DNA from 2 places in the Dyella marensis genome. Region 1 is predicted to be linked to the other one. Evidence: predicted binding sites of a transcription regulator. Region 1 holds the regulator's gene; the other holds the start of a gene.
The links. The regulator HrcA, encoded in region 1, represses chaperone genes, less so after heat shock. The targets are predictions, from matches to a motif close to TTNGCACTCNNNNNNNNNGAGTGCNAA.
Positions count from the first base shown of each region.

Region 2: the regulator HrcA is predicted to act here: its motif matches at 1,644-1,670, upstream of rpoH (RNA polymerase sigma factor RpoH).

Region 1 is NZ_CP064029.1:2,098,467-2,109,672, reverse strand. Features, by position in the region: gene carA (glutamine-hydrolyzing carbamoyl-phosphate synthase small subunit) at 1-681, opposite strand, end outside; gene ISN75_RS09340 (2OG-Fe(II) oxygenase) at 909-1,604, shown strand; gene ISN75_RS09335 (sodium:calcium antiporter) at 1,665-2,666, opposite strand; yybP-ykoY riboswitch at 2,705-2,897, opposite strand; gene dapB (4-hydroxy-tetrahydrodipicolinate reductase) at 2,936-3,730, opposite strand; gene dnaJ (molecular chaperone DnaJ) at 3,810-4,937, opposite strand; gene dnaK (molecular chaperone DnaK) at 5,066-7,030, opposite strand; gene grpE (nucleotide exchange factor GrpE) at 7,136-7,669, opposite strand; gene hrcA (heat-inducible transcriptional repressor HrcA) at 7,752-8,813, opposite strand; gene recN (DNA repair protein RecN) at 8,974-10,650, shown strand; gene ISN75_RS09300 (response regulator transcription factor) at 10,829-11,206, opposite strand, start outside.
Region 2 is NZ_CP064029.1:462,002-473,207, reverse strand. Features, by position in the region: gene ISN75_RS02005 (response regulator transcription factor) at 1-664, opposite strand, end outside; gene rpoH (RNA polymerase sigma factor RpoH) at 757-1,614, opposite strand; gene ISN75_RS01995 (hypothetical protein) at 1,947-2,264, shown strand; gene ung (uracil-DNA glycosylase) at 2,310-3,014, opposite strand; gene ISN75_RS01985 (response regulator) at 3,011-3,856, opposite strand; gene ftsX (permease-like cell division protein FtsX) at 3,989-4,969, opposite strand; gene ftsE (cell division ATP-binding protein FtsE) at 4,966-5,643, opposite strand; gene ISN75_RS01970 (DEAD/DEAH box helicase) at 5,759-7,510, opposite strand; gene trxA (thioredoxin TrxA) at 7,939-8,265, shown strand; gene rho (transcription termination factor Rho) at 8,432-10,189, shown strand; gene ISN75_RS01955 (hypothetical protein) at 10,437-11,206, shown strand, end outside.

The DNA.
Region 1 (11,206 bases):
CGCCAGCACCTCGGCGGCGGGCGTCTGCGCCGGCACCACGGTGATGTCGCAGCCCTGCGCGGCGAGCAGGCGCAGAATGTTGAACTTCACGCCGTAGTCGTAGGCCACCACCTTGAAGCGCGTGGCCGGCTGTTCGAAGGCCTGGCGGTCCAGATCGTAGGTGCCTTCCTTCCAGGCGTAGGGACTGGTCACGCTGACCACCTTGGCCAGGTCCATGCCGTTGAGGCCCGGGAAGGCGCGCGCCTTGGCCAGCGCGGCCTCGGCGTCGGCGTGCTCGCCGGCGACGATGCAGCCGGCCAGCGCGCCCTTGTCGCGCAGGATGCGGGTAAGGCGGCGGGTGTCGATGCCGGCGATCGCCACGATGCCCAGGCGCTTGAGGTAGTCCGGCAGGCTCTCGGTGCTGCGCCAGTTGCTCGCGCGGCGCGGCACGTCACGCACGATCAGGCCGGCGGCGTGCACGGCCAGCGACTCAGCGTCCTCGGCGTTGACGCCGGTGTTGCCGATGTGCGGATAGGTCAGGGTGACGATCTGACGCGAGTACGAGGGATCGGTGAGGATCTCCTGGTAGCCGGTCATGGCGGTGTTGAAGACCACTTCGCCAACGGTTTCACCAGTCGCACCCACGGCCTGGCCGTGAAATACGCTGCCGTCTTCGAGGGCAAGCAGAGCGGGAATAGGCATGGAGGGGGCCGCCTTTTAGGTGCAGCAAAGTCCGCAAGCCGCTACCAGCTGGCTTGTGGACCTTGGTCGAGGAAAGTCTTTGGGCGGGTCGCAATGATAGGTGCGAAGGCCTGTTCTGTCCACCGATCTCTACCGCTGACACCGCCGTGAACGTGGCGTGTTCTTGTCCGCCGGACGACAGGACAGGCGCTACACTAGCGCCCGTTCCAAAGGAGATGCACACGCCCATGAGCGCCGCCGTTCTGCTCGATCCTGCCCGCCTCGACCGACCGGACACGGATATCAGGCTGGAGCCCTTCCCGTTCCTGATCGCCCACGGGCAGCTGCCGGACGAGTCGCGCACCGACCTGGAACGCGATTTCCCGCGCTACGCCAGCGCCGGTTTCTTTCCCTACGACGCCAGCGACTGCGGCCCCACCGTCAACGCCCTGGTCGAGCGCCTGACCACGCCGGAATTCGCCGGCGCGATCGGCAAGCGCCTAGGGATAGAGAACCTGGGCCAGTACCCCACCCTGGTCACCCTGTGCCGCTCGCTCAACAAGCGCCACGGCACCATCCACACCGACAGCAAGTCCAAGGTCGCCACCGCCCTGCTCTACCTCAACACGCAGTGGCCGGACACCAGCGACGGCTGCCTGCGCTTCCTGGGCAGCATCGACAATATCGACGACATCGTCGCGCCCGAACTCAAGCCGCTGTACGGCGAGTTCGCGGTGTTCAAGCGCTGCGACAACTCCTTCCACGGCCACCTGCCCTACGAGGGCGAGCGCCGGGTGATCCAGGTGGCCTGGCTCACCAGCGAGGAGGAAAAGCTGCGCAAGACCAAGCGCGGCAAGTTCGCCCGCGCCTTCAAGAAGCTGTTCGGCTCGCTCGACCGCAAGCTCGGCGCGGACCGCGACCGCAACGCAGCGCACCGGGACTGAGCGCCCCGCGCGGCTTGCCGCAATGAAAAGCGCCGGCCGCAAGCCGGCGCTTTTTTTGGTTCACGCGGCGAAATGCCAGGCCACGTACAGCGCGAACACGCCGTACAGGCCGCCCACCGGCACGATCCAGCGCGCATCCACGCGGCCGCGGCGGAACAGCCACCACAGCGCGATCACCGCCACGCCGGTCAGCACGCCGGCCACCATCAGTGGCGCATCGAACAGCCAGGGCGTGGCGAAGATCGCCAGCGCGCTGGGAATGGTGGCCTGGATCATCATGGCGCCGGAGATATTCGCCAGCGCCAGCCGCTCCTTGCCCTGGCGCACCCAGATCAGCGCATTCACCGTCTCCGGCAGCTCGGTCGCCACCGGGCTCAGCACCAGCGCCACCAGGTGCGGCGACAGCTGCAGGGCCAGGCCGATCGCCTCGATCTGCTTGACGAAGGTATGCGAGGCGAAGGCGATTACCAGCAGCGCCAGCGTGGTCTGCAGCAGCACGCGCGACAGCGCGGGGTCCAGCGCCTTGGGCTGGAATTTCAGCGGCTCCAGTTCCTCTTCTTCCGGCGCGGTGTCGGCGTTCTGCAGCTCGCGCCACACGTACAGGCCGTACGCGGCCAGGAACAGCACGCCCAGCCAGGGCTTCCACGCGAACGCGATCAGGCCCAGGCCGCACTTGACCACGAAGATGCCGAGGAACCAGCCCTGGTCGCGCGCCAGGCGTCCGTGCTCCACGCGCACCAGGTTGTCGGTGCGCTGCAGCCGGCGGCGATTGGCCCACAAGGCCAGGCCGACCACCGCATAGGCGATCGTCGCCAGCACCAGCGGGCCGCCCAGCGCGGCGCCGACGCCGATGTCCTTCTGCTCGGGCGTGCGGCCCAGCACCACCGCGACGAAGGTGACGGCGCTTTCCGGCAGCGCCGTGCCGAACGCGGCCAGCACGGTGCCGGTGGCGGTGGCGCCGAGGTTGAGCTTGCGCCCGAACCACTCGACGCCGTTGACGAAGTATTCGCAGGCGACGTAGATCGCGCCGGCCGAGAGCAGGAACAGGAAGGCGGTGAGCATGGGCTTCGAATCCTAGGCCGGGCGAGCGGATAACCGATGGCAACGACGCACCTCGCCCGGCCGGGCAAGCGCGTCGCGCCAAAGGTCTCGCCGGGCATGCGGCCACCGTGACCGGTAGCGGCTGCCATTCGCGCCATGAAGCCGAAGCTTCAAGTCTGTTGACGCGAATTCCTCTGGTGGTGGAAGCGAAGCTTCCGGGAGCGAGGATGGCTACTCCCCAATGACAACGGGCGGCATGGTAGCGGCGCCGCCGGGCCGCAGCAAGCCGCTCAGCGCCGCAGGCGCTCGGACAACATGGTGTCGATGTCCCAGGCGCCGGGCTGGCGGCCGGCCAGCCAGTGCGCGGCTTCGATGGCGCCGCGGGCGAAGATCGAGCGGTCGGTGGCGCGGTGATTAAGTTCCACCCGCTCGCCCTGCCCGATCATCCACACCTCGTGCTCGCCGACGATGTCGCCGCCGCGCACCACGGCAAAGCCGATGCTGCCGTGCTCGCGCGGACCGGTGGTGCCTTCGCGGGCGTAGACGGCGCTGTCGCTCAAGGACAGGTTTCGTCCGGCAGCCGCCGCTTCGCCCAGCGCCAGCGCAGTGCCGGAGGGCGCGTCCACCTTGCGGTTGTGGTGGGCTTCGAGAATGTCCAGGTCCCAGTCCGGCAGGGCCGCCGCGGCTTCGCGCACCAGGCGGCGCAGCACGGCCACGCCGAGGCTGAAGTTGGCGGCGCGCAGTACGGGGATCTCGTGCGTGGCGGCGGCGAGTTGATCCTGCAGCGCCTGATCCAGCCCCGTGGTGCCGGTGACCAGGGCGATCCCGTGCGCACGGCAGTGCGCAAGCGCGGCGCCGAGACCAGCGGGGCCGCTGAAATCGATCGCCACCTCCGGCGCCACGGCCGGCCATTCGCGCGTGTAGCGCAGGCCTTCCTCGCCGGCATGCACCGGCTCGCCCAGCCGCGACGACGAGGCCAGCGCCGCCACCACCTCGAACCGGGCGTCGTCCTTCAGCAGGTCCAGCAAGGCGCGTCCCATGCGGCCCGTGGCGCCGACGACGGCGAGGCGGAGAGGACGGCTCATGCGGGAACTCCTGCGGACGGTGAAGCGGCGATGCTAGCGCCGGCACGCGCCGGCGCAACATCCCGACAAAGATCGGCTGTTACGACGTGACGCGCGACCAGAACTGCTTCACGCCATCCACCCAGGTCTTGGCGCGCGGCGTGTGCTGGTCGGCGTCGTCATGGGTGAAGGTGGCTTCCAGCTGCTCCATCAGCTCGCGCTGCTGCCTGGTCAGGCGCACCGGCGTTTCCACCACCACGTGGCAGATCAGGTCGCCCGTGCGCCCGCTGCGCACCGACTTCACGCCGCGGCCGCGCAGGCGGAACTGCTGTCCCGTCTGGGTTTCCGGCGGCACCTGGATCGACACCTCGCCTTCCAGCGTCGGCACCAGCAGCTCGGCGCCGAGCGCGGCCTGGCCGAAACGGATCGGCAGCTCGCAGTAAAGATCGTTGCCCTGGCGCTGGAAGATGGCGTGGTCGCGCACGTGCACTTCCACGTACAGGTCGCCGGCCTCGGCGCCCGCGCCGCCGGCTTCGCCCTGGCCGGTGAGGCGGATGCGGTCGCCCGTGTCCACGCCGGCCGGAATGCGCACCGACAGCGTGCGGTTTTCTTCCAGGCGGCCTTCGCCGCGGCAGGGGCGGCAGGGTTTCTCGATGGTCTGGCCGGCGCCGCCGCAATGCGGGCAGGTCTGCTGGATCGAGAAGATGCCGTTCTGCATGCGCACGCGGCCGTGGCCGTTGCAGGTGCGGCACTGCGCGGTCTTGCCGTCTTCGGAGCCGGAGCCGTTGCAGTGGTGGCAGTTCACCTGGGTCGGCACCTGGATGTTCTTCTCGACGCCGAACACGGCTTCCTCGAGATCCAGTTCCATCAGGTAGCGCAGGTCGGCGCCGCGGCGCGTGCGTCCGCGCCCGCCGCCGCCCATGCCGAAAATGTCGCCGAAGATGTCGCCGAAGATATCGCCCATGTCGCCGAAGCCGCCGGCGCCGCGCCCGCCCATGCCGCCTTCGAACGCGGCGTGGCCGTGCTGGTCGTACAGCGAGCGCTTCTGCGGATCGGACAGCACTTCGTAGGCCTCCTTGGCCTCCTTGAACTTCTCCTGCGCATGGGGATCGTCCGGACAGCGGTCCGGGTGGTACTTCATCGCCAGGCGGCGGAAGGACTTCTTCAGTTCGACCTCGGTCACCGTCCGTTCGACGTCGAGGATTTCGTAATAGTCGCGCTTGCTCATGCTGGTTTCCGACTTGGATCGCTGCTTTCCATGAATCGGCGGCGATCCATGACTCTCCTCACGAAACAGCCCGCGCCTCGGTTTCCCCAGGCGCGGGCTGCGTCAGATCGGCCATGACGGCCGCTCCATCACTTCTTGTCGTCGCCCTTCACTTCGGTGAACTCGGCATCGACCACGTCATCGGCCGCACCGGAAGCGCCGCCCTGCTGACCGGCCTGCGGACCGCCGGCACCGGCGCCCTGGGCCGCCGCGTTCAGCGCCTGCGCGGCCTGCTCCAGCTTCTCGATCTTCGCCTCGATCGCGGCCTTGTCGTCGCCGTCCTTCGCCTTCTCGAGCTCCGACAGCGCGCCTTCGATCGTGCTCAGCTGCTCGCCCGGCACCTTGCCGCCGTGCTCCTTCAGCGCGCTGCGCGTGGCATGCACCAGCTGGTCGGCCTTGTTGCGGGTGCTGACCAGTTCCTGGAACTTGCGGTCTTCTTCCTTGTTGGCCTCGGCGTCCGCGACCATGCGGGCGATCTCCTCCTCGGACAGGCCCGAGCCGGCCTTGATCTCGATCTTCTGTTCCTTGCCGGTCTTCTTGTCCTTGGCCGACACGTGCAGGATGCCGTTGGCGTCGATGTCGAAAGTCACTTCGATCTGCGGCATGCCGCGCGGCGCGGCATCGATGCCGGTGAGGTCGAACTTGCCCAGCGACTTGTTCGCGCTGGCGCGCTCGCGCTCACCCTGCAGCACGTGCACGGTCACCGCGGTCTGGTTGTCGTCGGCGGTGGAGAACACTTGCGAGGCCTTGGTCGGCACCGTGGTGTTCTTCTCGATCAGCTTGGTCATCACGCCGCCCATGGTCTCGATGCCCAGCGACAGCGGGGTCACGTCCAGCAGCAGCACGTCCTTGACCGAACCGCCCAGCACGCCGCCCTGGATCGCGGCGCCCACGGCCACGGCCTCATCGGGGTTGACGTCCTTGCGCGGCTCCTTGCCGAAGAAGTCCTTCACCGACTCCTGCACCTTGGGCATGCGGGTCTGGCCGCCGACCAGGATCACCTCGTCGATGTCCGAGACGCGCAGGCCCGCATCGTTCAGCGCGGTGCGGCAGGGTTCGATGGTGCGCTTGACCAGGTCTTCCACCAGCGCTTCGAGCTTGGCGCGGGTCAGCTTGATGTTGAGGTGCTTCGGACCCGAGGCATCGGCCGTGACGTACGGCAGATTCACTTCGGTCTGGTGGCTGGAGGACAGCTCGATCTTGGCGCGCTCGGCGGCGTCCTTCAGGCGCTGCAGGGCCAGCGGATCCTTGCGCAGGTCCATGCCCTGGTCCTTCTTGAACTCTTCCACCAGGTAGTCGATGACGCGCAGGTCGAAGTCTTCGCCGCCCAGGAAGGTGTCGCCGTTGGTGGCCAGCACCTCGAACTGCTTCTCGCCGTCGACGTCGGCGATCTCGATGATCGACACGTCGAAGGTGCCGCCGCCCAGGTCGTACACCGCGATCTTGCGGTCGCCGCCCTTCTTGTCCAGGCCGTAGGCCAGGGCCGCCGCGGTCGGCTCGTTGATGATGCGCTTCACTTCCAGGCCGGCGATCTTGCCGGCGTCCTTGGTGGCCTGGCGCTGGCTGTCGTTGAAGTAGGCCGGCACGGTGATCACCGCTTCGGTGACCGGCTCGCCGAGATAGTCCTCGGCGGTCTTCTTCATCTTCATCAGCACCTTCGCCGAGATCTCCTGCGGCGCCATCTTCTTGCCATCGGCGGTGCTGACCCAGGCGTCGCCGTTGTCGTGCGCGACGATGCCGTACGGCACGATGTGCAGGTCTTTCTGCACTTCGGCGTCGGTGAACTTGCGGCCGATCAGGCGCTTCACCGCGTAGAAGGTGTTCTTCGGGTTGGTCACGCTCTGGCGCTTGGCGGGCGCGCCCACCAGCACTTCGCCGTCCTTGGTGAAAGCGACGATCGAAGGCGTGGTGCGATCGCCTTCCGAGTTCTCGATGACCTTGGCCGTGCTGCCGTCCATGATGGCGACGCAGGAGTTGGTCGTACCCAGGTCGATGCCGATGATCTTGCCCATGTCTGTATGCTCCGAATCTCGATGCGGCCCCGCGGCCGCGATGTCTGGTCAAATGGGGCCCGGCTCAGGCGATTCAACGCGCCGGCGGACCCTTCTCTGGTGTTTTGAAGCTGTCGGCGTGGCCGCGTTCAGGCGGCCAAACCCAGGTCAGTCCTTGGCGACCGCGACCAGCGCGGGACGCAGCAGGCGGTCGTTCAGCACGTAGCCCTTCTGCAGCACGCTGACCACCGTGTTCGGCGCCTTGCCCGGCGCTTCCACCATGCTCACCGCGTGATGGCGCTCCGGATCCAGCGGCTGGCCGACCGGGTCGACCTGCACGAGGCCGTTGTTCTCGGCGATCTTCAGCAGCGACTTGAGCGTGAGCGCGATGCCCTCGCGCACGCTGGCCACGTCGCCGCCTTCCACCGTCAGGCCCATTTCCAGGCCGTCGTACACCGGCAGCAGCTCGTTGAGCAGCTTTTCGTTGGCGAAGCGGCGGGCCTGCTCCACGTCGCGGTGCAGGCGGCGGCGCTGGTTCTCGATCTCGGCCTTCTCGCGCAGCACGGTGTCGCGCAGCTCCGTGTTGGCGGCTTCGAGTTCGGCGACCCGGGCCTTCAAGGCCTCGAGTTCGGCGTGGGCCTGCGCGTCCGGCGCGTTGGCCTCGGGCGCCCCGCTGGGCACCTGCTGGTCGTTGTTCTGCATGAAAGACTCCAAAACCCAAACATGGCCGGCACGGCGTGCCGACCTCCCTACATTGCGCGGGTAACCCCGCCTCCCGTGGCGGTTATAAGGCCGTGGCGGCGCGATTCAAGGCGTCGCTCAGCACGCCGGCCGTGGCCTGCACGACCGGGATCACCCGCTCGTAGGCCATGCGGGTGGGGCCGATCACCCCGACCGCCCCCAGCACGCGCCCCTGGGTGCCGTAGGTGGCGGTGACCACGCTGCAGCCGTCCAGTGCCGCGAAGCCCGATTCCTCGCCGATGAACAGCCGCACGCCCGGCGCCCGGGCGCACACTTCCATCAGCTGCAGCAGCTCGTTTTTCTTCTGGAACGCCTCGAACAGCTCGCGCAGGCGCTCCAGGTTGGCCAGTTCGGCGTAGCCCATGAGGTTGGTCTGGCCGCTGACCAGCACGTCGTCGCTCTCGCTCTGCGGCGCGAACGAGGCGGCGGCGAGCTCCACCGTGCTGGACATCATCCGGTTCAGTTCGCTGCTGGCCTCGCGCAGCTCGCGCAGCAGGTGGGCGCGGATGTCGTCCAGGCGCAGCCCGGCGAAATGCGCATTGAGGTAATTGGCGGCCTGTTCCAGCTCGCCCGGGTCCAGCGGCTTGGCCAGCTGGATCACGCGGTTCTGCACCTGGTTGTCCGAGAACACCAGGATCACCAGCACGCGCGCCTCCGGCAGGGCCACGAAGTCGATATGGCGCAGCGGGAAATCCACCTGCCGCGGCACCGTGACCACGCCGGCGAAATGGGTCATGGCCGAGAGCAGGCTGGACACGTTGCCCAGCAGGTCGCGCGTGGTGGTGGGGCCGGCCGGCAGCTCGCGCTGCAGGCGGGCCATTTCCTCGTGCGGCAGCGGCTGCAGCTCGATCAGGCTGTCCACGAACAGGCGCAGGCCGCGCGGCGTCGGCACGCGGCCGGCCGAAGTGTGCGGCGAGGCGACCAGGCCGGCGTCTTCCAGGTCGGCCATGATGTTGCGGATGGTGGCGGGGCTGACGTCCAGCCCGGAGGAGCGCGACAGGGTGCGCGATCCCACCGGCTCGCCGTCGGCCAGGTACTGCGCGATCAGCGTGCGCAGCAGCCGCCGGGCGCGGATATCCAGGTCGTGGGCGAGAGGTCGTGACATGCGCGCTGTGGCAATCCGTGAGACGGCTAAGAAATAAGGTTTGGTCCGCTAGTTTGCAAGAAAACCGGACAGGCGGGGGCTGGTACCGGGGGCGTTCAGGCCCGCTCCTCCCCGCCGGGGTCTGCCTTTACAATCCTCCGACTCACCGACGCGATACCCCATGCTTACCTCGCTCTACGTCCGCCATTTCGCAGTAGTAGAAGAAGCCGAGATCGCCTTCGGCCCAGGCCTTACCGTGGTCAGCGGCGAGACCGGCGCCGGCAAGTCCCTGCAGGTCGACGCCCTGCTGCTGCTGGCCGGCGGCCGCGCCGACAGCGGCATGGTCCGCGCCGGCAGCGACCGCGCGGAACTGGCCGCCGAATTCGACCTGGCCGCCCTGCCCGAGGCGCGCGAATGGCTGCGCAGCGAGGAACTGGACGAAGAGGACGGCAGCTGCCGCCTGCGCCGGGTGATCCGCGCCGAGGGCAGCTCGCGCGCCTGGATCAACGGCCGTCCGGCCAGCGCCAGCCAGCTCGGCGAGCTGGCCACCCTGCTGGTGGAAATCCACGGCCAGCACGAGCACCAGGCCCTGCTCTCCCGCGCCCACCAGATGGCACTGCTGGACGCCTACGCCGGCCACGACGAACTGCTGGCCCAGGCCCGCGACAGCGCCGTGCAGTGGCGCGAGGCCGGCGCGCGCATCCGCAAGCTCAGCGGCGGCGAAGACCGCGAGCAGCGCCTGGAACTGCTGCGCCACGAGGCGGCGGAACTGGAGCAATGGGTGCTGGCCCCGGCCGAACTGGCGGAGCTGGAAGCCAGCCACAAGCGCCTGGCCAATGCCGGCCGGCTGGCCGAAGGCGCCTCCGGCGTGGCCGAGCTGATCGACGGCGACAGCGAGCTGGCGCTCAGCCGCGCCCTGGCCCGCGCCCACGCCGACCTGGACAAGCTGGCCGCCCTGGACGACCGCCTCGCCCCGCTGCTGCAGCTACTGGACGACGCCGCCATCCAGCTGGGCGAAGCCGCCGACGGCCTCAATCGCTACGCCCAGGACGTGGACCTGGACCCGGAGCGCTACACCGAGGTCGACACCCACCTCACCCGCCTGCACGAGCTCTCGCGCAAGCACCGCACGCCGGTGTCCGACCTGCACGAGAAAACCGCCGCCCTGCGCGCGGAACTCACCGAACTGGAAGGCGCCGGCGAAGCGCTGGAACAACTCGCCGCCCAGCGCGACCAGCTGCGCCGCGACTACGACGCCGCCGCCACCAGGCTGAGCAAGGCCCGCGCCGCGGCCGCCGCCAAACTGGGCAAGGAAGTCGGCGCGCTGATGTCGGAACTGGGCATGGCCGGCGGCCAGCTGGTGATCGAGCTGGAACCAGCCGGCAGCGACGAACCGGACCCGCAGGGCCGCGAACGCTGCGAGCTGCTGGTCAGCGCCAACCCCGGCCAGCCGCCGCGCCCGCTGCGCAAGGTGGCATCCGGCGGCGAACTGGCGCGCATCAGCCTGGCCATCGAAGTGGCCACGCTGGGCAAGGACACGGTCGGCACCATGGTGTTCGACGAAGTGGACACCGGCATCGGCGGCGCCGTCGCCGAAGTGGTCGGCCAGAAGCTGCGCGCCCTGGGCGGCCAGCGGCAGGTGCTGTGCGTCACCCATCTGCCGCAGGTGGCGGCGCAGGGCCATGCGCACCTGCGCGTGAGCAAGCACAGCGACGGCAGTTCGACGCAGACGCGGATCGAGAAGCTGGATGCGAACGGACGTCGCGACGAGCTGGCGCGGATGCTGGGCGGGGTGGAGATCACCAAGGAGACGCGGGCGCACGCGAAGCAGATGCTGGATAGGGCGCAGACGGCCTGAGCTTTTGCTCGTCATTCCTGCGCAGGCAGGAATCCAGTGACGTCAGCGTCGGATTATCGCGAAAAGCACAAAGGCCATGCCTTTGAACGCCCACGCATTTATCAGGCGCCCCGCTACTGGATTCCGGCCTACGCCGGAATGACGGGAAAGGTTGCGGCCAGCTTTGAACGCTGAAGCCTCAGCCCTTCCCCTCGCGCCGCGGCAACAACCCCCGCTCGCTCGCCATACGGTAAAGATCCAGTTCCGACCCCGCCCCCAGCTTCCCCATCAGGCTGGCGCGGTGGATGTAGACGGTCTTCTGCCCGATCCCCAGCTCACCCGCCACCTGCTTCGGCGCGCGCCCTTCCGCCAGCAGCAGAAACACCTCGCGCTCGCGGCTGGTGAGGCGGTTGATCGGATCCAGCGCCTCGCTCGGCCGTTCGGCGCGGCGCTGGCGCAAATCGGAGCTCAGGAAACACTCGCCCTGCATCACCGCGCGCAGGCCGGCCACCAGCTCCTCCGGCGCCACGCCCTTGGTGACGTAGCCGCTGGCGCCGCGGCGCAGCGCTTCGGAAAC
Region 2 (11,206 bases), 1.6 Mb from region 1:
TCATGTAGCCGGTGCCGCGCACGGTGCGGATCAGCGGCACCTGGCCGGACCCGTCGATCTTGCGCCGAAGCCGGCCGATGTGCACGTCGATCACATTGGTGCCGGGGTCGAAATGGAAGCCCCACACCGCCTCGAAGATCATGGTGCGGGTGAGTACCTGGCCGGAATGGCGCATCAGGTATTCCAGCAGGCGGTATTCGGTGGGCTGCAGGGTGAGCGGCTGGCCGTTGCGGAAGGCGACGTGGCGCACCCGGTCCAGTTCCAGCTCGCCGACGCGCAGGCGCGTGTCGTGCGGCTGCGGCTGGCGGCGGCGCAGCAGCACTTCGGCGCGCGCGGCCATCTCGTCGGGGGCGAAGGGCTTGGTCAGGTAATCGTCGCCGCCGGCGCGCAGGCCGCGGATGCGGTCGTCCACTTCGCTGAGCGCGCTGATCATCAGCACCGGCGTTTCGATCTGCTGCCGGCGCAGCGCCTCGACCACTTCGATGCCTTCCAGGCCGGGCAGCATGCGGTCCAGGGTGATCAGATCGTAGGCCTGGGCGCTGGCGCGGGCCAGGCCCTCGCGGCCATCGGCCACCCATTCGGCGGTCATGCCGTGCACGCTGAGCTCGGCCACGATCTCGCGGGCGGTAACCTCGTCGTCTTCGATGACCAGGACTCTGGGCATGGCTATGGACGTCCGGACGTCTATCTGTCGTGTCGCAAAAAACCGACGGCCCCGGGTGGGGCCGTCGGCAATCGTAACGCTGCAACGGAGAATCAGGCGGCGAACAGGCCGCGCATCTTCTTCATCGCATTGGCCTCGACCTGGCGGATGCGCTCGGCCGACACGCCGTACTCGTCGGCCAGGTCCTGCAGGGTGGCCTTTTCCTCGTTCAGCCAGCGGCGCTGGATGATGTCGCGCGAGCGCTGGTCCAGCTTCTGCAGGGCGTCGCTCAGGGTTTCGAGCTGGTTGTCGGCCTGGTCGGCGTCGGCGATGTTGTCGTACGGGTCGGCGCCTTCGTCGATCAGGAACGCGGCCGGCGCGGGCTTGGCGTCATCATCGGCGTCGGCCGGGGCTTCGAAGCCGATGTCGCGGCCGGACAGGCGGGCTTCCATCTCGCGCACGGTCGCTTCCGGCACGCCCAGGTCCTTCGCCACCACGCGCACTTCCTCGGCGTTCATCCAGCCCAGGCGCTTCTTGCTCTTGCGCAGGTTGAAGAACAGCTTGCGCTGCGCCTTGGTGGTGGCCACCTTGACGATGCGCCAGTTGCGCAGGATGAACTCGTGCATTTCGGCACGGATCCAGTGCACCGCGAAGCTGACCAGGCGCACGCCCTGGTCCGGGTCGAAGCGCTTGACCGCCTTCATCAGGCCGATATTGCCTTCCTGGATCAGGTCGCCGATCTGCAGGCCGTAGCCGCTGTAGCCGCGGGCCACGTGGACCACGAAGCGCAGATGGGACATCACCAGCTTGCGGGCGGATGCGAGGTCTTCTTCTTCCTGATAGCGGCGCGACAGCGCCTGCTCTTCTTCCTGGCTGAGCACCGGGATGCGGTGTACCGCCGAAATATAAGCATCCAGACTGCCGACGACGCTGGGCACCGGCAGGTTGGCGGTCACCAAAGCTTGAGACATGTGTGGATCCTCCTGGGGTCGAATTCAGCTTAGCACTCCCTCAGTGAGAGTGCTAAAGCGGTCGGGAGTTCCTCAGCGGGTGATCCCGGCTGCTTTATTGAACCGAATCGTACAGGAATACGGGGTTCCTGTCCAGACGCAGGCCACGGTAGCCGCCCGGCCCTCAAGTCCCCGTTAATCGAACCTCATCGCAAGGTTCACGTAAGGCTTTTCCTACCGTGCGGCGGGGGCTGCGCCGACAGACAGGCGGCGTCCCGGAGGCGTCCCATCGACCGGCCCGGCGGGGTGCCGGGCGTTCCATGCGGACATTCACTCTCCAAGGAGCAAACCAGATGCGCGTTGCAAAATGGCTGTTGATCGCCGCGACCACCGGCGTGGCGGGCCTGTTCGCCGGCTCCGTCGCCGCCGAGCCGAACTGTACGGTGTGCCTGAAGGGCTACCAGGGTTGCGTCAACAAGGACCCGAACAATGCGGCGAACATCGCCGCATGCATGGCGCAGTACTCCACCTGCCTGGCCTGGTGCGGCGAGCCGTCCGCCACCGCGGCCCAGCGCCGCGCCCTGCTGGACGTGCGGCCGTACCGGCCGGACCTGTCCGCCACCTCGACGGCCACCGCCCTGCCCCCGCCGCTGGCGCCGCGGGCTCCCTGATCGCAGGGGACTCCACGGAGGGTGCCGCCGGCACCCTCCTCGCCGTCAGGCGGCCAGTTCGCTGCGCCGGGGCAGCGACCAGTCGATCGGTGCCTGGCCGTGCTCTTCCAGATAGCGGTTGGCCGCGGAAAAGTGCCCGCAGCCCAGGAACCCCCGGTGCGCCGACAGCGGCGACGGGTGCACCGAGCGCAGGATGCAGTGCCGGCTGCTGTCGATCAGCTGCCCCTTGCGCTGCGCATACGAACCCCACAGCAGGAACACCAGCCCTTCGCGCTCGCGGTTGAGCGCGTCGATGGCGGCGTCGGTAAAGCCCTCCCAGCCCTTGCCCTGGTGCGCGGCGGCCTGGCCCTGCTCCACCGTCAGCACCGCGTTGAGCAGCAGCACGCCGCGGTCGGCCCAGGGGGTTAGGCAGCCATGGTCCGGCGGGGCGATGCCCAGGTCGCGCTGGATCTCCTTGAAGATGTTCTGCAGCGATGGCGGCGTCGGCACGCCCGGCCGCACCGAGAAGCACAGCCCATGCGCCTGGCCGGGGCCGTGGTAAGGGTCCTGCCCCAGGATCACCACCCGCACCTGCTCGAACGGCGTGTGCTCGAACGCGGCGAAGATCTCCGGCCCGGGCGGGAAGATCACCTTGCCGTGCTGCTTCTCGCTGCGCAGGAAGGCCGACAGCGCCTGCATCTGCGGCCGCTCCAGATAGGCGCCGATGCGCTCCTTCCAGGACGGCTCCAGCTTGACCCGGCCCTCGTTCATGCGGCCTGGTCGTCGCGCTGGCGCAGATGCCGCGCCACGCGCAGCTGGAACAGCACCTTGGTGATCAACAGCTTCTCCTCGATCGGTTTCTCCACCAGGTCGTTGGCGCCGGCCTTGAGCAGCGCGGCCTGGTTGGCGGGATTCTCGTCGCCGGTCATCACCAGCACCGGCAGGCGGCCCTTGCCGTAGGCGTAGTCGCGGCGGATGCGCTCCAGCAGGTCGCCGCCGGTGAGCTCGCCTTTCAGGCTGACGTCGGTCAGCACCAGGTCGGCGCCGATCTGGCCCTGCGCCTTGGCCACATCCAGCCAGGCGAGTGCGTCCTCGGCACTGATCACGTGGCGCACGGTCAGGCCGTATTTTTCCAGGATGCGGCGGGTGGCCAGGGCGACCACGCGGCTGTCCTCCACGTAGAGCACCTCGCCCTCGGCCGAGCTTTCCGGGCGCACATAGCCGCGGATGAACTCGGCCAGCGCCTGGAAACCCAGCGACTTGTCGAAGTAATCGGTGACGTGCTCGCCCAGGGTGCGGCGGTGCAGGCGGTCGTCGACGTCGCCGGACACCACCACGATGGGCACATAGATCTGCGGCGCCGATTCGCGCACGTAGCGCGCCAGCTCCAGGCCGTCCATGTCCGGCAGGCGCAGAGCAATGGTGATGAAGTCGAACACGCCGCCCTCGAGCAGCTGGTGCGCTTCCGCACCGCTCGCGCAGCCCACCACCTCGGCGTCCGGCAGCTCCACCTTGAGCACGCGGCTGATCAGCTGCCGCACCACTTTCGAACCGTCCACCACCAGCACGCGCGGCGCGGCGCTGACGATGCGGTTGCTGAAACCTTCACTCATTGACCGATCCATCCACGCTCAGCGGCCTCCTTGCCGAACCATCGATGGACGCCCCCTTGCGCCCTCTCATCCGGGCATCTTGCCCTGCCGGCGCGGCAGCTGCCTGCGACCGGCGTCACTTTCGTTATTGTCCTAAGCGGCCTTGCGCAGCTGCCAGGCACTGACCAGGCGCGCGCCCAGCCAGCCCAGCACCGCCGCGGCCAGCGGCACCGCGCCCAGCAGCCACAGCGGCAGCATGCCGAGCTGAAGCTTGCCCTCGTAGACATGACCGAGCCGTGTCACCGGCTCGGCCAGCGCCATCTCGATCAGCAGCGCCATGCCGGCGGCCAGCACGCCGCTGAACAGGCCGTACCAGATGCCCGCGTACAGATAAGGCCGGCGCACGAAGGCGCCGCTGGCGCCGATCAGCATCAGCACGCCGATCTCCTCGCTGCGGCTGGCGATATCCACGCGCACCGTATTGCCCACCACCAGCAGCACGGCCAGCGCCAGCAGGCCGGCCAGGATCAGCACCACCCGGTTGCCCACCCCCAGCAGCGCGTCCAGGCGCTGGCGCCAGGTGCCGCTGTCCTGCACCAGGTCCACGCCCTGCAGGGCGCGCAGGTCGGTGACCAGGCGGGCCACGTCGTCGGCGTTGGCGCCGGGCTTGGGCAGCACTTCCACCGCATACGGCAGCGGATTGCTGTCCAGCGTGTTCAGCGCGCCGGAGAAGCCCTGCATCCTGGCCAGTTCGTCCATGCCCTGCTGCGGGCTCTTGATCGTTACCGAGGCCACGTCCGCGCGCTCGCGCAGCTTGGTCGCCATCAGCTCCACCGCCGGCCCGGTCTGACCCGGCTGCATGAACACCGACACGGCCTGGTTCTGCCCCAGCGCCGCGCCGAGCTGCTGCACATTGCCCAGCAGCAGATAGAAAGTAAGCGGCAGGGCCAGCGCCAGCGCCATCACCGCCACCGTCAGCAAGGTGCCGACCGGGCGCGCCATCAAGCGGCGCAGGCTGGCGCCGGCACTCCAGGCGTGGTGGTCGCGCCAGCTGGCGACGGGGCGCGGGCGGCTGCGTTCGACCCGGTTCGGCTCGGCCACGATCGGCGCGTCGAGGTTCTGCGGGGCGCTCACAGCACCTCCTCCGAGGCGATGTCCGCCACCAGGCGGCCGTGGTCCAGCACCACCACGCGCTTGCGCATGCGCTTGATCAGCGGCAGGTCGTGGCTGGCGATCAGCACGGTGGTGCCCACCTGCTGGAATTCGGCGAACAGGCCCATGATTTCCACCGCCAGCTGCGGATCGAGGTTGCCGGTGGGTTCGTCGGCGATCAGCAAGGTGGGCTTGGCCACGATGGCGCGGGCGATGCCCACGCGCTGCTGCTCGCCGGTGGACAGCGTGGCCGGCAGCTGGCGCTCGTAGGCGAGCAGGCCGACTTTCTCCAGCGCGGCGCGCACGCGCCGGCCGCGCTCGGCCGGGGCGACGCCGCCGATCACCAGCGGCAGTTCCACGTTGGCGAAGACGGTGCGGTCCATCAGCAGGCGATGGTCCTGGAACACCATGCCGATGCGCCGGCGCAGCTTGGGAATGCCGCCGCGGCCGATCTTGGCCAGGTTCTGCCCATCGAGCGAGATGCTGCCGTGCGACGGGCGCTCGATCAGCCCGAGCAGCTTCAGCAGCGTGCTCTTGCCGGCGCCCGAATGGCCGGTGACGAAGGCCATCTCGCCCGCCGCCACCTGAAAAGACAGCTGCGAGAGCGCCTCATGGCCGCCCTCGTAGCGTTTGCTGACTTGGTCGAAGCGGATCACCGCGTGTCCTCGATCCCTGATGCCGCACTGCCCGCAAGGATAAGGGATGCGCGCAGCAAAACGATCACCGCGCAGGCCGCCGCGACGCGATCGGCGTGCGCGGCGGCAAGCAGGTTCAGCGGCCGGTGAACAAGCGCGCGAGGCGGCGGAAGAAACCGGGCTTCTTCGGCGCGGTTTCCTTCGCGTGCACGGCGGCGGTGGCCGCCACCTGGCGCGACGGACGCGGGCCGGCATCGGCGCCGCGCTCGCGCTGGGGACGATGCCCGTCGCGATTGCCGCGCGAACCTTCGCCAGCGGCGGCGGCCGGAGCGGCGTTCTCCACCGGCGCACCCTCGCGGCGGCGGCCGCGGCCGCCACGGCGGCGGCGGCGCTTGTTCGGGCCTTCCGCACCGGCGGCATCGCCGCCGGCCGGGGTTTGCGCATGCACGGCCACGGCCTGCACGGCTTCATCGGCTGCCGGCACGGCTTCGCGCGGCTTGCGCTCGCGCGGCGGACGGCCCTCGCTGGAGCGGCTCTCATTGGAGCGGCCTTCGCCGGAGCGGCGCTCGCCCGAACGGCGCTCGCCGGACCCGCTGCGGCTGCGCGGACCGCGTCCGCCGCCGTCCTTCTCGCGGCTCTCGACCTTGTCGCCGAACGCGGCGCTGTCGGCCGCGGCGTCGGCGGCGTACTGCGCGTCGATCTCGCGCGGCTTGGGCATCACCAGCATTTCGGGATCGATCGCCGCCACCGGAATGCGCTGGCCGATATAGGTTTCGATGTCCGGCAGCGACATGGCGTACAGGTCGCAGGCGAAGCTGACCGCGTCGCCCTCGGCGCCCAGGCGCGCGGTGCGGCCGATGCGGTGCACGTAGTCCTCGGCGTCCTGCGGCAGGTCGTAATTGAAGACGTGGCTGACCGCCGGGATGTGCAGGCCGCGCGCGGCCACGTCGGTGCACACCAGCATGTCGAGCTGGCCGTCCTGGAAGCGCTGCAGCAGCTTCTGGCGCTTCAGCTGCGGCACGTCGCCCGAGAGCGCGCCGACGCGGTAGCCCTGGCGCTTGACCCGATCAGTGATGCGCTCGGCGGCCATCTTGGTGTTGACGAAGATGATGCTGCGGCTCGGGTTGGTGCGCTCGAGCAGGTTCAGCAGCAGCGGCATCTTCTCCTCCTTGGAGGGGAAGTAGACCACCTGGCGCACGCGGTCGGCGGTGACGTTCTCGGTCTCCACCACCAGCTTCTCGGCGTTGTGCATGTGCTCGTAGGCCAGCTCCAGCACGCGGTGGCTGAGCGTGGCCGAGAACAGCAGCACCTGGCGCTGCTCGCGCGCCGGCAGGCGGCGGAAGATGAAGCGCACGTCCTTGATGAAGCCGAGGTCGAACATGCGGTCGGCCTCGTCGATCACCATCACTTCGACGCCGTTGAGGCCGAACACGTGCTGCTTGTAGTAGTCGAGCAGGCGGCCGGGCGTGGCGATGATGATGTCGCAGCCGTCCTGCAGCTGCTTGCGCTGCTTGTCGTAGTCGACGCCGCCGTAGATCAGCGCGGTCTTCAGGCCGGTGTGGCGGCCGATATTGCGCGCGTCCTTGTCGATCTGGATGGCCAGCTCGCGGGTGGGGGCGATGATCAGGGCGCGCGGGTCGCTGTCCTTGCGCTCGGCCACGGCCGGGCTGGTCAGCAGGCGGTTCATCAGGGCGACCAGGAAGGCGCAGGTCTTGCCGGTGCCGGTCTGGGCCTGGCCGGCGACGTCGCGGCCGGTGAGGGCCATGGGCAGGGTCAGCGCCTGGATCGGCGTGCAGCGGGTGAAGCCCGCCTCGTCGAGGCCCTGCTGCAGCAGCGGATGGAGGTCGAAATTGGTGAAAAAGGTATCGGTAAGAACGGTTTCGGACATGGATAAGAGTCGGTGAGGTAGGCGGCCGGGTGGCGGCTCGCCCTGTCCCGGCGGCGGTCGGAAAGCCTGAAGGACGGGTTAAGGTGCGGCGCCGGCCAGCGCGACGGGTTGGCCGGTCAGCGGCGAGGGCTCGCGGGTTACCGCGGTGCGCCTCGCGACTGGCGCCGAGGTGGCGGGCCCAGGCGACCGGCAGTTCCGCCGACATAGGGAAACAGGCCCCTTGCCCGTTTTCCTATATCGCCGGAACTGCCGCGAAGGCGGCCCTTGAATCGCTTGAATCGTGCCCTGAGTTACGCTGGAATGGAGGCCTGCCGCAACGGCATCACTTCCTTATTCCGGTCCGACCCGCGCTTCATGGGCGCCCCAGTGTAGCCGATGCTGGCCGCGCGGTCGTCAAACCATCCCCCGCCTGTCAATCGGAGACCCCGGTGAGCGACCTGATTACCCACGTGAGCGACGACGCCTTCCAGAAGGAAGTGCTGGAGTCGGATACCCCCGTCCTGCTGGACTTCTGGGCCGAATGGTGCGGCCCCTGCAAGGCCATCGCGCCGGCGCTGAACGAACTGGCCCAGGAGTACGAGGGCAAGCTGCGCATCGCCAAGATCAACATCGACCACAACCAGAAGACGCCCCGCGACTACGGCGTGCGCGGCATCCCCACCCTGATGGTGTTCAAGAACGGCAAGGTCGAGGCCACCCAGATCGGCGCCGTCAGCAAGGGCCAGCTCAAGCAGCTGATCGACAAGTCGATCTGAGCCTTCGATCCGAATACCGGATCTTTCGCACCCGCCGCCCGCTTTACGGCGCCGCGCGGCGGGTGTTAGATTCCCCGGGCCTGTCGGGACTTCCGTCCCCCGCGCCCTTCGCGCCCCGCGCGCACCCTTCCCTCCTGTGATTAACGGCGCCCCGTGAGGTTTGCCCGTGTCTGATATCGAAAGCCAAGACCAGAACGACGCCAAGAGCGCCGAGCCCAAGACTGCGTCCGAAACGCCGCGCACCCGCGCACCGCGTAAATCCGCCGCAGCCGCCGCAGCAGCCGCCGCCGAGAGCGCGCCCCGCGTGGAAAAGCCCGCGTTCGAGCCGCCGCCGCCGCTGCCGCCCATCCCCGTGCAGGCCAGCCTGCCGGTGGACCAGGCGCCCGGCAGCTTCCAGGGCGATGCCGCACCCCGCGAGGGCGCGCCGCCGCAGCAGGCCCGCGAGGGCGGCCAGCCCCAGCAGCAGGGCGGCCAGAATCCGAACAACGACCGCCGCAACGACCGTAATGACCGCGGCCGCCGCCGGCGCCACGAGCGCAACAACAACCAGCCGCAACAGCAGCAGCGCGGCCAGGGTGGCGGTGGTGGCCAGCAGCACGTCCGCAACAACAACGGCCTGCCGGTGGACGACGACTACGCCGACGCCGGCAGCAACGACCGCCTGATCAACCTCACCGAGCTCAAGCGCAAGAACGCGATCCAGCTGCTGGAATTCGCCGAATCGCTGGGCATCCAGGAAGGCGTCGCCCGCGCCCGCAAGCAGGACGTGGTGTTCAGCATCCTCAAGGCCCATGCCCGCTCCGGCGGCGGCATCTGGGCCGAGGGCGTGCTGGAAATCCTGCAGGACGGCTTCGGCTTCCTGCGTTCGGCCGACGAGTCCTACCTGGCCGGCCCCGACGACATCTACGTCTCGCCCAGCCAGATCCGCCGCTTCAACCTGCGCACCGGCGACTACATCACCGGCCGCGTGCGCCACCCGAAGGAAGGCGAGCGCTACTTCGCGCTGCTGAAGGTCGACGACATCAACGGCGACCCGCCGGAAGCATCGAAGAACAAGATGCTGTTCGAGAACCTGACGCCGCTGTTCCCGCGCAAGGCATTCCATCTCGAGCGCGGCAACGGCTCCACCGAAGACATCACCGGCCGCATCCTCGACCTGGTGGCGCCGATCGGCCGCGGCCAGCGCGGCCTGATCGTGTCGCAGCCGAAGTCCGGCAAGACGATGATGCTGCAGAACGTGGCGCAGGCCATCCAGTACAACCACCCCGACGTGCATCTGATCATGCTGCTGATCGATGAGCGCCCGGAGGAAGTGACCGAAATCGCCCGCACCGTGCGCGCCGAGGTCATCAGCTCCACCTTCGACGAACCCGCCGTGCGCCACGTGCAGGTGGCCGAGATGGTGATCGAGCGCGCCAAGCGCCTGGTCGAGCACAAGAAGGATGTCGTCATCCTGCTCGACTCCATCACCCGCCTGGCCCGCGCCTACAACACCGTGGTGCCCAGCTCCGGCAAGGTGCTCACCGGCGGTGTCGACGCCAACGCCCTGCAGCGCCCCAAGCGCTTCTTCGGCGCCGCGCGCAACGTGGAGGAAGGCGGCTCGCTGACCATCATCGCCACCGCGCTGACCGACACCGGCAGCAAGATGGACGAGGTGATCTACGAAGAGTTCAAGGGCACCGGCAACATGGAAGTGCACCTGAACCGCCGCATCTCCGAGAAGCGCGTCTACCCGGCCATCGACATCAACCGCTCCGGCACCCGCCGCGAAGATCTGCTGATCGACCCGGACATGCTTTCCAAGATCTGGATCCTGCGCAAGCTGCTGCATCCGATGGACGAGCTGGCGGCGATGGAGTTCATGCTGGACAAGATGAAGAACACCAAGACCAACGACGAGTTCTTCAACTCGATGAAGCGCTGACGCCTCACCGCGTTCCGCTCGATAAGGCCGGCTTCATGCCGGCCTTTTTTTTTGGCGCAGGCGGGCGCACCGCACGCCAACTGAAAATTGGGAGTCTTCCCTAAGCCATCGTGGCTAGCCCAAGCCACATGCGGCTTGCGGCGAATACGGCCGCGCATGTGCGCAAATATTTCGGAGTTCGCCGCATTTATTCGGGTTTCTGGCTGAGTGTATTCAAGCTTCTCCCTAACGCGAGAGGCATACGCTCATGCAGCACACGAAAGCGCAGCAACCGGGATTCGCACGTTATCTGCCTCTGCTCCTGCTGGCCTTCGCGCCGGCCGCCTTGGCGGAAGACCGCATCCTTCCCGAGATCAACTACACCGGCACGCTGGTCACGTCCAATCCCAATACCGTGGGCAAGGGCGCGCTCATCCTCACGCCCAACCTCATCTACCTGTATGCGAACGAACGCTACAACCGCTCGGGAGAAACCAGGAAGCTCGCGCATCCGTATTCGCAGTGGCAGGTGCTGCTGCCGATCGCCTACGGCATCACGCCGCGCCTCACCGGCAAGTTGAACCTCGGCGCCACGCACACCTCCGAAAACGGCAAGCACACCACCGCCATGCGCGCCACCGACGCCTCGGTGCGCCTGCAATACCTGCTGCAGGCACCGAGCCGCGACGGCACCCGCGCCGCCATCTCGTTCTTCGTGCAGCACAACCTGCTCACCGCCCCCTACGACTCGCTGCGCGACCACGCCTTCGACGGCATGGGCAGCGGCGCACGCCGCACCACCCTCTCGCTGCTCGCACAGCGCACCTTCTGGATGCCGAACGACCGCCCCCTGCGCATCCGCGGCCAGCTCTCGTGGAGCCCGCGCCCACCCGCCGTGCGCCTGCGCGACATCAGCGTGTACAACACCCCGCGCGGCTTCCGCGGACGCTACCACCCCGGCGCGCAGTTCAACCTCAGCGTAGGCGCCGAATACAGCATCGATCCGCGCTGGGTGCTGGCCATGGACGTCAGCGCCAA